Regions from separate parts of the Aliivibrio sp. S10_S31 genome, predicted to be linked through region 1. Evidence: predicted binding sites of a transcription regulator. Region 1 holds the regulator's gene; each other region holds the start of a gene.
What was found. The regulator PurR, encoded in region 1, represses purine synthesis genes. The targets are predictions, from matches to a motif close to TNANGNAAACGTTTNCNTNA.

Region 1 (3,219 bases):
CGCATTTCTGCACCTGTTTCAGCCTCGCTCACTTGATATCCCTCGGCTTCAAAGTAGCCTACAAGTTTAGAGCGAGTTACCACTTCGTCTTCAACAACTAAAATGTGATAGCTCATAATCTTCTCTTTATTTTTGGTTATTTGGATAGTTCTTATCTTATTCTATTCATAATCTGTAATAATGCCAATTCTCAATTGATATTTCTGTATTTTATTTGATTCAAAACAATTATTAATAAAAATTGAGCTTTAACCTTTACAAACATCTTTATACACCCTGTTAATGATAGGTGCTATTCCTTTTCATACTTATCCAGTACAATTTAGGAATAATTTTTTTGGAGCATAAGATAAATGAACGAACTTACTGCGTTTAATGAGCAACGCGCTGAAATATACTGGTGGCTATCTAGCCTATTATCAGCAGAATTAACGACAGAACAACTTGAGCAATATGGCAGTTTTGAAGTACGTACTTTTCTATCTAATTTAGCTGAAACACCAGAACTAAGTGATTCAGTTAATGCATTAATTGAAAAATTAAATGCCGTGCAAGGTCGTGAAGATGCACAACTTGAACTTTCTGCTGATTTTTGTGATGCCTTTTTAGGCTCAGATAAAAGTAGTGCGCTACCGTACGCTTCTATGTATCTTGATAAATCAGGTTTACTAAACGCAAAACCTGCTCAAGATATGCGTGAATGGCTTACAAAATACAATATTGCACAAAAAGCTGAATTTAATGAGCCTGCTGACCACATTGCCATTGAATTAGATTTTTTAGGTAATTTAATTGTGATGACAAATCAGCAAGCTTCTGAAGATGAATTTGAAACTTATATGAATGCTCAACTAACCTTTATTAATGAGCAACTGTTAAGTTGGACACCTCGATTTAATGAAATTTGCATCGAAAGAGATAAATTTGGTTTCTATGCTGCAGTAACAGGCTTACTTGTTACATTCCTAAAGCTAGATGTGAAATTTCTTGCTGGCGAATAATATAAGATAATTGCTTTTATTATTTATGTTAAAAAATATGTGATATAAATCAAAAGCAATATCAAAATTTATTAAATCAGTAATTGTTTGCACTATGCTTTAAAGATAAAATGTGATCGCAAACGATAAAATTTGTATTGAAATGAAAACCGCATTTTACGCGGTTTTTTTCATTTTTAACCAGGGCCTATTTATCTTCCATCAGTTCTTCTAGTTTAGAGCTACACCTTTTTTGTTGGAAAATAAATAGCCCCTTATTACCTATTATAAGGTTTATATATGGCTACTATTAAAGATGTGGCGAAGCTGGCAGCAGTTTCAACAACCACCGTTTCTCACGTGATAAATAAAACGCGCTTTGTTGCTGAAGCAACACAAAAACGTGTTTGGGAAGCAGTTGAAGAATTAAACTATGCTCCAAGTGCGGTAGCACGCAGCTTAAAGTGTAATACAACACGTACTATTGGTATGTTAGTAACACAATCATTTAACCCATTTTTTGCAGAAGTAATGCATGGTGTTGAAAACTATTGTTACAAGCAAGGTTACACACTATTCATGTGTAATACTGAAGGCGACCTAGAAAAACAAAAACACTATTTAAGAATGTTGGCGGAAAAACGAGTAGATGGCCTACTTGTAATGTGTTCAGATTTAAATGAACAATTACTGACCTTACTTGAAAAAAACACCGAGCTACCAATGGTTATTATGGACTGGGGTCCTGATAGCCCGCGTACAGACAAGATCATTGATAATTCAGAAGAAGGCGGTTACTTAGCGACGAAGCATCTTATTGAAAATGGTCACACTCATATTGCATGTATCACAGGTCAAGCTGATAAAGTGACTTGTAAAGAACGAGTTCGAGGTTTTGAAAGAGCTCATGCTGATGCAAATTTATCTTTTAATCCAGAATGGATTCTAGAAGGTGATTTTGAGTGTGCGTCTGCATCTAAGGCGGTTGACAAAATTCTTTCTATTGAAGAAAGCAAACGCCCTACTGCACTATTCTGTTTTAATGACATTATGGCATTAGCTGCAATTAGTAAGATTCAACAATCAGGCTTACGTGTACCTGAAGATATTTCAGTTATCGGTTATGACAATATTGAATTGTCTGCGTATTTCTCACCACCATTAACAACGATCCATCAACCTAAACGCCGTGTAGGTAAAACAGCGGTTGAGATTTTGTTGGAACGAATTAAAGATAAAGATCATGAAAGACGTATATTCGAAATGCAACCAGAGGTTGTTACACGTAGCAGTGTTTTAAATCGCCTTAAATAATTTGCCTGACTTCATAATAAAAACCATGCCAACGAGCATGGTTTTTTTATGCTTACTAAACTCAATCTTAATTCTCAATAATAAAAAACCTATAAATACTGACTATCGATCTCTGAATTTTTATAAATATCAATATTAAAAGTATTAAATAAGAGAAAAGTTGAACCGACCTAACAAATTTCGATGAAATATTTTGGAACTAATATCACATTTATGAATTTTCTGTTCCAACATTTCTTATTGATTGCTATATCATCAATCTTGTCACGAACATGGCAAACTACATGAAAATGTAGGACGCAAAGCTTCCGGCCTAAGTATTTATATAAGGTAGCGGGGTTGCCGACGGCAAGTGGTCGATTCTATCCCTTGTTAATTTTTACGTTAAAATAACAATACTTAGTTTTCAACTTGCTACTATTTCCTCGGGCTCAGTTGTTTAGTGACATAGACTTACTAACCGAGAATTATTGCAATGGATAAACCAGTATTAAAAGACTCACTTCGTCTACTATCTTCACTAGGAAAGATCACTTCTCGCTCTATGTTTGGGGGATTTGGAATCTTCATTGACGACACCATGTTTGCTCTTGTAGTTCAAGATAAGCTTCATTTAAGAGCAAGTGACGAAACAATTAATTTATTTAAAGAACAAGGCTTTGAACCATACGTTTATAAAAAACGTGGATTCCCAGTTGTAACAAAATATTTTGCTATATCTCCTGAATGTTGGGATGAACCAGATTCAATTTTGATTCAAGCGGTTGTTGCTTTAGATGTAGCGAAAAAAGATAAAGAAAAACAAAAATCAGCAGGTCCTTCTCGTATTAAAGATTTACCTAACTTACGACTTGCAACAGAAAGAATGCTGAAAAAAGCAGGAATTACAACAGTTGAAGAACTGAAAAACACGGGCTCTGTTAAT
Region 2 (3,219 bases), on a different contig from region 1:
ATGAAGAGATCACAGTGATCATCGAGATCGTTTCCGATCAACGCCGCGGAGCACCTATTGCACAAACTCTTTACAAAGAAACACAAGACAGCATTAAGCACCGTGAAGAAAATGCACAATTACGCAAACTCAATTCACTTGGTAGCCCACGACCAGATAAACGTCCGGATAAAAAACAACGACGCGATATCATGAAGTTTAAGCACCAATAAATACGCTTTTCTGTCTCACACCTTATTTATACTGGTTGTCTCCGCTATACTATGAGTAACGACAACCCTTAATACAATTGCTGGAGTATTTCATGGCAAATAACACATTGCATCGTTACCTATTTGAAGATTTATCTGTTCGTGGTGAATTAGTTCAACTAGATGATGCTTACCAACAAATCATTTCTAGCAAGGAATACCCAAAACCAGTTCAAAATCTATTGGGTGAGCTATTAGTTGCAACCACACTATTAACTGCAACATTGAAATTTGAAGGTTCTATTACCCTTCAACTTCAAGGTGACGGTCCAGTTTCTCTTGCAGTAATTAACGGCGATAACAACCAAAAAGTACGTGGTGTTGCTCGTTTTGAAGGTGATATTGCTGAAGATGCAACGTTGCACCAACTAATGGGTCGCGGCTACCTAGTTATCACTATCACACCAAAAGATGGTGAGCGTTACCAAGGTGTTGTTGCTCTTGAAGGTGAAAATCTAGCACAATGTTTTGAAGGTTACTTCGAGCGTTCTGAGCAACTAAAAACTCGTCTATGGTTACGTCTAGGTGAATATGAAGGCAAACCTCACGCAGCTGGTATGTTACTGCAAGTAATGCCTGATGGTACTGGTTCTGAAAATGACTTCGAACATTTAGAACAACTAACAGACACCATTAAAAATGAAGAGCTGTTTGGTTTACCAGCTGAAGACGTACTTTACCGTCTATATAACCAAGATAAAGTTCAACTGTTTGAACCTCAAGACGTTGAGTTCTTCTGTGGTTGTTCACGTGAACGTAGCGGCGGCGCAATCGTAACGATTGATCGCGCTGAAGTTGATGACATCATTAAAACAGAAGGGAAGATTTCTCTTCACTGTGATTACTGTGGTACAAGCTACGATTTCGACAGTATTGATGTTGCAAACCTATTTGAACAAGCTACAAGCGGCAACGATACAGTACATTAATTTACTGCATAGAATAAGTTGCAAAACTGTTACAAAAGCCAGCCGTTAGGTTGGCTTTTTTTATAACTAAATTTGATATAAACCACACTTTTAATTCCACTTATCCACACTTAATTTTGATTAAATAATAATCAATTACATCTAGCGCAATCGATTTTATTAAGAGTAGAATAGAGCTATTGCTATTTTGTGATGGCGATAAAATAACCACTACCACTTTATGGTTATTTTATGATTCATCTCCCTGTTTTCAATTTACCGCGTTGTTAGCATGATTAGCAGAATACAAATAATTAGAAATATTAAAATCCCTACAAAATCCTCTAAGGAGCACCTATGACTGTTATGGAACACAAGAAGGCTGCACTACTCGATCTAACTCAATATGGTCTTACTGGGGTTACAGACGTACTACGTAATCCAAGCTATGAGCAACTATTTGAAGAAGAGACACGTCCAGATTTAGAAGGTTATGAGCGTGGTGTAATGACAGAGCTTGGCTCAGTTGCGGTAGATACTGGTATATTTACTGGTCGTTCACCAAAAGATAAATACATCGTAAAAGATGACACTACCAAAGATACGCTATGGTGGTCAGATCAAGGAAAGAACGACAACAAAGCCATCACGCCAGCAGTTTGGGATGATCTAAAGTCGCTAGTTACAACACAACTATCGGGTAAACGCTTATTTGTTATTGATGGTTTCTGTGGTGCCAACCCAGATACTCGTTTAAACGTTCGCATCATTACAGAAGTAGCATGGCAAGCACACTTTGTGAAAAACATGTTCATTCGTCCAACAGAAGCAGAACTTGAAAACTTCGAGCCTGATTTCGTGGTAATGAATGGAGCAAAAGCAACTAACCCTAATTACGAAAAGCACGGATTAAATTCTGAAAACTTCGTTGCTTTCAATTTAACAGAACGCGTTCAAATCATCGGTGGTACTTGGTACGGCGGTGAAATGAAAAAAGGTATGTTCGCAATGATGAACTACCTACTTCCACTTAAAGGCATTGCTTCAATGCACTGTTCAGCTAACGTCGGTGAAAAAGGCGATGTTGCGGTATTCTTTGGTTTATCAGGAACAGGCAAAACTACGCTTTCAACCGATCCTAAACGTCAACTTATTGGTGATGATGAGCACGGTTGGGATGACGATGGTATCTTCAACTTTGAAGGTGGCTGCTACGCTAAAACCATTCGTCTTTCAAAAGAAGCTGAACCAGATATTTATAACGCAATCCGCCGTGATGCATTATTAGAAAACGTTACTGTACGTAGCGACAGCTCTATTGATTTTAATGATGGTTCTAAAACAGAAAACACTCGTGTTTCTTACCCTATCTATCATATCGATAACATCGTTAAACCAGTTTCAAAAGCTGGCCACGCTAAAAAAGTTATCTTCTTAACAGCAGATGCATTTGGTGTTCTACCACCGGTAGCGAAACTCACACCAGAACAAACTAAGTATCACTTCCTATCAGGTTTTACCGCAAAACTTGCAGGTACTGAACGTGGTATTACAGAACCAACACCAACTTTCTCTGCTGCATTTGGTGCTGCGTTCTTAACGCTTCACCCAACACAATATGCAGAAGTATTGGTTAAACGTATGGAAGCTGCAGGCGCTGAAGCTTACATCGTAAACACGGGTTGGAATGGCACAGGAAAACGTATTTCAATTCAAGATACACGTGGCATTATTGATGCGATTTTAGATGGTTCAATTGACCAAGCTGAAACCAAAAATATCCCTGTATTTAACTTAGAAGTACCAACATCACTACCTGGTGTTGATGCCTCTATTCTTGACCCTCGTGACACCTATACTGACCCACTACAATGGGACAGCAAAGCGGAAGATTTAGCGCAACGCTTCATCAAAAACTTCGCTCAATACACAGATAACGAGGAAGGAAAAGCGTTAGTTAAAGCGGGTCCTCAGCTATAACCTACGCCTGATTACTCATAAAAACCAAGCCCTTCTCTCCTTATGAGAAGGGCTTTTTTATACCCTTAGCTCAAGAACGC
Region 3 (3,219 bases), on a different contig from region 1:
GCTGGATCTTCTGATATTAAATGTTAAATTTAGATTTTTATGTGGTTTTAAATTGAAAAACAGCATATGTAACTAATGCTTTCGGGGTGTGGTTATATAAATGTTCTTAAAGGGCATGATCGCTGATCAGATCCCTATAAGCATGAAGATCCACATCATTTGAATATACTGAATAAAGAGTATTATTGAATAAGAACGATTAAAGAAGGAATGAGTGATGCAAGAAAATCAATGTCCAAAATGCCAATCTGAATTACGTTGGCAGAAAGAGGGTTATCATTGTGACTTTTGTCAGATAGATTTTAAGAAAGTGGTTTATTGCCCTGATTGTAATAAAGAAATGGAAAAGCTTAATGCTTGTGGCGCAGCAAGCTATTTTTGTCATGATTGCAATGAACTTAAGTCTAAATCACGAGCAAAAACGGAATTTTCTGAAATTGCAATTAGCTAAGTTCAGATGCTTTAGTTACCGTTGATGTAATATCACCATCAGCAAAACGAGTGGTAATGTTATCACCTAACTCCACTTGTTTTGTTGAAGTGATGATCTTCCCATCTTGATTGTGAGTGATGGAATAACCACGCATTAAGGTAGCTAAAGGGCTTACTGTATCGAGTTTCTCTGCTGCTAAAGCTAATTGATGGCGTTGCATTAGTAGATTTCTATCCATTGAATCTAATAAGCGACGTTTGAGTTCTTCAATATGCAATTTATCTTGAGAGATTCTTTTTGTTGGTGATAAATTGTTTAATCGTAGCGTTAAGTTTTCAACTCTGTATTGTTGACGTTGAAGGCGCTGCTGAATATGATTCATCAACCTCTGATTAAGATCATCTAAGCGTTGGCTTTGATTGTTTAGCTGCATCTGAGGGTGTTGCTTTTCAATTCGGTGTTGATAAGCAGATAAGGAGCGTTGTTGATGTGATAAATAACGTTCCATTGCACTATTTAAACGGCGCTTCTGATGAGCAACTGTTTGTAATTGTGCAGATAAATCACGACTCACTAATTCAGCGGCAGCTGAAGGGGTAGGTGCACGAACATCAGCAACAAAGTCAGCAATAGTAACATCAATCTCATGGCCAACCGCACTCACTATTGGGATCTCACTTGCAGCAATGGTTCTCGCAACAATCTCTTCATTAAAACACCAAAGATCTTCTAATGAACCACCGCCTCGACCGACAATTAAAATATCACATTCATTACGACTGTTAGCTCGCCCAATAGCTTGAGCTATCTGTATAGCGGCGCCGTTTCCTTGAACCATAGTTGGATAAATTACAACAGGTAGGTTTGGATCTCGTCGCTTTAATACATGGAGAATATCAAAAAGGGCAGCCCCTGTTTGTGAAGTAATGATACCAACACGTTTTGGTTGTTCAGGTAAGGGCTTCTTAGCTGTCTGAGCAAATAACCCTTCTGCGGCCAGTGACATTTTTAGTTGATCAAACTCTTGTTGAAGACGGCCATCTCCCTCAGGTTGCATACTTTCAATGATAAGTTGATAGTCACCACGAGGTTCGTAAAGAGAGAGGCGGGCTTTAACAAGAACTTGTTTACCGTTTTGTGGTTTAAAGGTAACTCGTCGGTTATTGCCTTTAAACATGGCACATTTCACTTGTGCTTGACTGTCTTTTAATGTGAGGTACCAGTGGCCAGAAACAGGCACTGTAAGATTGGAGATTTCGCCGACTAACCAGACAATTCCCATCTCGTTCTCTAATAATAGGCGAACTTCAGCATTCAATCGAGAGACAGTAAAGATACGAGGATTTGAATCGAGAGACATCAGAATGCCTTAGACATGGCTATAGGAATTAGCGGCAATATAATACATATCAAGGGGGTAATTGCAAATTAAAAATAAATAAATGTGTAGCCAAGCGTTTGCGCTATGCGTATAATCCGTCTGCAATATCAAATCCAAAACACTTTATTATGCGAAACGATAAAGTGGGATTTATTCCTTTAAACACCTTTGTTGTGAGATATTGCAAATGCTACGAATCGCAAAAGAAGCTCTAACCTTCGATGACGTTTTACTCGTCCCAGCACACTCAACAGTTCTTCCTAACACTGCTGATCTTCGCACTCAGTTAACCAAGAACATTTCTCTGAATATTCCAATGATCTCAGCATCTATGGATACGGTAACAGAAGCGCGTCTTGCTATTGCATTAGCGCAAGAGGGTGGCATCGGTTTTATCCACAAAAACATGTCTATTGAACAGCAAGCTGAAGAAGTTCGCCTAGTTAAAATCTTTGAAGCTGGTGTTGTTTCGGCTCCTGTCACTGTTCGTCCAGACGCAACTATTCAAGATGTTAAAGAACTAACAGAGAAACACGGCTTTGCTGGCTTCCCTGTAGTAACTGAAACTAATGAACTTGTTGGTATTATCACAGGTCGTGATGTTCGCTTTGTAACTGATTTATCTAAGAAAGTTGACGTTGTAATGACGCCAAAATCGCGTTTAGCTTCTGTTAAAGAAGGCGCTACTCGTGAAGAAGTTCAAGAGAAAATGCATGAAGCGCGTGTAGAAAAAGTATTGGTAGTGAACGATGAGTTCCAACTAACCGGTATGATCACTGCAAAAGATTTCCATAAAGCAGAACGTAAACCAAATGCATGTAAAGACGAGCGTGGTCGTCTACGTGTAGGTGCTGCAGTAGGTGCAGGTGCAGGTAACGAAGAACGTGTTAAAGCACTAGTTGAAGCTGGTGTAGATGTTCTATTAATCGACTCTTCACACGGTCACTCTGAAGGGGTGTTAAACCGTATCCGTGAAACACGTGCTGCATACCCAGATTTAGATATTATCGGTGGTAACGTTGCTACAGCGGCTGGTGCAAAAGCATTAATCGAAGCTGGCGTAAGCGCTGTTAAAGTGGGTATTGGTCCAGGTTCAATCTGTACAACTCGTATCGTAACAGGCGTTGGTGTTCCTCAAGTAACAGCTATTGCAGATGCAGCATCAGCAGCGGCTGAATACGGTATTCCAGTCATCGCTGATGGCGGTATCCGTTTCTCTGGTGACATCTGTAAAGCAATCGTAGCTGGCGCATCATGTGTGATGGTTGGTTCAATGTTTGCTGGTACAGAAGAAGCACCAGGCGAAGTGATTCTTTACCAAGGCCGTTCATACAAAGCATACCGTGGTATGGGTTCTCTAGGTGCAATGTCTCAAGGTTCTTCAGACCGTTACTTCCAATCAGAT
Region 4 (3,219 bases), on a different contig from region 1:
AAAAACCAGGATTGCACCGCACTATCACAGGTGACGGTATTGCAACAATGGCCGCTTCTTTCATTGGTGCACCACCAAATACAACATACAGTGAAGTAACGGGTGCTGTAATGCTGACTAAAGCTTTTAACCCTGTAATCATGACATGGGCTGCTGTGTGTGCCATTGTTCTTGCGTTAGTTGGTAAATTAGGTGCAATACTACAAACCATTCCAGTTCCGGTAATGGGCGGTATTATGATTTTATTATTTGGTTCTATTGCGACAGTAGGTCTAAATACGTTGATTAAAAACCAAGTTGACTTGCATAAGGCTCGTAACCTTACGATTGTTGGCGTAACGCTTGTTTTCGGTATTGGTGGTATGGCGGTAGGTATTGGTGACTTCAACCTTCAAGGTGTAAGTCTTTGCGGTATCGTTGCTATTACTCTGAATTTAATTCTTCCAAATGACTTAGGTGAAAGCCACGTTGTTGATAATGCACAAATGGAAGAAGATAAATAGATTAAGGGTCTAGGGTCTAGGGTCTAGGGTCTAGGGTCTAGGGTCTAGGGTCTAGGGTCTAGGGTCTAGGGTCTAGGGTCTAGATAATAAAAAAGCTTGATGATTAACACATCAAGCTTTTTTTAATTCTTCTTTCTGGTTTCTAAACTAAATTATTTAGTACCAAAGATCTTATCACCAGCATCGCCTAGACCAGGTACGATGTAACCTTTGTCATTTAGCTTCTCATCAATAGCTGCTGTGTAAAGCTCTACATCTGGGTGCGCTTTTTCTAATGCTTCAATACCTTCTGGAGCAGCAACAAGCACAAGAACTTTAAAGTGCTTACAACCTTTCTCTTTAAGAAGATCCAGAGTTGCAATCATAGAACCGCCAGTAGCTAGCATTGGGTCAACAACAAGAGCAATACGCTCATCGATGTTAGAAGCCAATTTGTTGAAGTATGGTACAGGTTCTAGTGTTTCTTCGTCACGGTAAATACCAACAACACTGATACGTGCGCTTGGGATATGCTCAAGAACACCATCCATCATACCAAGACCAGCACGAAGAATTGGAACAACAGTTACTTTTTTACCTTTAATTTGGTCAACTTCAACAGGGCCATTCCAGCCGTTGATAGTTACTTTTTCTGTTTCAAAATCTGATGTTGCTTCATAAGTAAGTAGGCTACCTACTTCCGTTGCTAATTCACGAAAACGTTTAGTACTGATCTCGCCTTCGCGCATTAAACCAATTTTATGTTTTATTAGCGGGTGTTTTACTTCAACAACTTTCATTTCTGACTCCAGATACATTAATCAAACCTTCTAATTATACATACTTTTTCATTAAAAAATTAAGTTATATGAAAATAATTCACTAGCATTGAAATCGTTTACCGAGTTTATTATTTTTTATTACAAATATTATGCAAAATTCCTTACGCAAACGTTTCCCTTTTTACATTGTGCTGTTAGAATGGCGCGGATTTTTGAAATCCAACCTATGGCGAGGACACCTCCGTGAGCGACAACAAAACTTCTCTTAGCTACAAAGATGCTGGCGTAGACATTGATGCTGGTAATGCACTTGTTGATCGAATTAAAGGCGTAGTGAAACGCACTCGTCGTCCAGAAGTAATGGGCGGCATTGGTGGTTTTGGTGCGTTATGTGAACTTCCGACGAAATACAAGCAACCACTTTTAGTTTCTGGTACCGATGGCGTAGGTACAAAGCTTCGTCTAGCACTCGATTTAAATAAGCACGATACCATTGGTATTGACTTAGTTGCTATGTGTGTAAATGACCTAATTGTTCAAGGTGCTGAACCACTGTTCTTCCTTGATTACTATGCAACAGGCAAACTTGATGTTGATGTTGCTGCTGAAGTAGTTACAGGCATTGGTGAAGGCTGTATTCAAGCCGGTTGTGCACTTATTGGTGGTGAAACCGCTGAAATGCCAGGTATGTATGAAGGCGAAGATTACGATGTTGCTGGCTTCTGTGTTGGTGTTGTAGAAAAAGAAGACGTTATTGACGGAACTAAAGTTGCCGCTGGTGACGCTCTTATCGCTGTAGGTTCAAGTGGCCCACACTCAAACGGTTACTCATTAATTCGTAAGATCCTTGAAGTATCAAATGCTGATCTTAACGAAGAACTAAATGGCAAAACTATTGCTGCTCACCTAATTGAGCCAACGAAAATCTATATTAAATCAGCGCTTAAGATGATTGCTGAGCATGATATTCATGCTATCTCACACATCACTGGCGGTGGTTTCTGGGAAAATATTCCACGCGTTTTACCACAAGGCACAAAAGCTGTCGTAGATGGTAACAGCTGGGAATGGCCTGCTATTTTCAACTGGTTACAAGAGAAAGGTAACGTTGATACCTACGAAATGTACCGCACTTTCAACTGTGGTGTAGGTCTTGTTGTTGCACTTCCAAAAGAGCAAGCTGAACAAGCGGTTGCTTTATTAAATGCTGAAGGTGAAAACGCTTGGGTTATCGGCGAAATTGCAGCAGCAGAGCAAGGCGAAGAACAAGTAGAGATCCGTTAATCGTTCTTTAAACTTTGACCTGGTTCATAAAGAAAAAATAAAAGGTGATCATTTAATCGATCACCTTTTTTATAGCTATTATTTATGTTCGAATAGTTCTCATTACAAATTAAAAAGATAGGTATGATGAAGAATATTGTTGTTTTAGTTTCAGGCAATGGCAGCAACTTACAAGCCTTTATTGATGCTTGTGGTAATAAAATCCCTAATGCACGTATCGCTGCTGTTATCTCAAACAAAAGTGACGCTTACGGATTACAGAGAGCCATTGATGCTGATATTAATGTGCATTCTTTAAATGCCAAAGCATATGACAGTCGTGAGCTATATGATGACGCTCTAGCTACTCTAATCGACCTTCACAAACCCGATGTCATTATCCTTGCTGGATTTATGCGAATTTTAAGTGAAGCATTTGTCACTCGATACCAAGGAAAAATGCTCAATATCCACCCTTCTCTTTTACCCAAATACACGGGATTACATACTCATCAACGTGCTATTGATGCAGGAGATAAAGAGCATGGAACAAGTGTGCATTTTGTCACTCCAGAATTAGATGGTGGACCTGTTATTCTTCAAGCTAAAGTTCCTATCTTTGAAAATGATAATACAGAAGATGTAGCATCTCGTGTACAAGCCCAAGAACATGTCATTTACCCTATGGTGGC

Region 2: a site for PurR is predicted at 1,323-1,342, ahead of pckA (phosphoenolpyruvate carboxykinase (ATP)). Genes of this name have one in related genera too.
Region 3: a site for PurR is predicted at 1,880-1,899, ahead of guaB (IMP dehydrogenase). Genes of this name have one in related genera too.
Region 4: a site for PurR is predicted at 1,426-1,445, ahead of purM (phosphoribosylformylglycinamidine cyclo-ligase). Genes of this name have one in related genera too.

What each region holds. Positions count from the first base shown of each region.
Region 1 is NZ_JAAUWR010000008.1:99,096-102,314, reverse strand. Features, by position in the region: gene torR (two-component system response regulator TorR) at 1-116, opposite strand, end outside; gene torD (molecular chaperone TorD) at 354-1,001, shown strand; gene purR (HTH-type transcriptional repressor PurR) at 1,281-2,294, shown strand; cyclic di-GMP riboswitch class I at 2,559-2,641, shown strand; gene tfoY (DNA transformation protein TfoY) at 2,770-3,219, shown strand, end outside.
Region 2 is NZ_JAAUWR010000017.1:33,645-36,863, forward strand. Features, by position in the region: gene hslR (ribosome-associated heat shock protein Hsp15) at 1-212, shown strand, start outside; gene hslO (Hsp33 family molecular chaperone HslO) at 305-1,180, shown strand; gene pckA (phosphoenolpyruvate carboxykinase (ATP)) at 1,517-3,139, shown strand.
Region 3 is NZ_JAAUWR010000002.1:308,639-311,857, reverse strand. Features, by position in the region: gene HC728_RS02970 (zinc ribbon domain-containing protein) at 218-451, shown strand; gene xseA (exodeoxyribonuclease VII large subunit) at 444-1,793, opposite strand; gene guaB (IMP dehydrogenase) at 2,002-3,219, shown strand, end outside.
Region 4 is NZ_JAAUWR010000005.1:179,967-183,185, reverse strand. Features, by position in the region: gene HC728_RS06430 (uracil-xanthine permease family protein) at 1-503, shown strand, start outside; gene upp (uracil phosphoribosyltransferase) at 656-1,282, opposite strand; gene purM (phosphoribosylformylglycinamidine cyclo-ligase) at 1,508-2,548, shown strand; gene purN (phosphoribosylglycinamide formyltransferase) at 2,675-3,219, shown strand, end outside.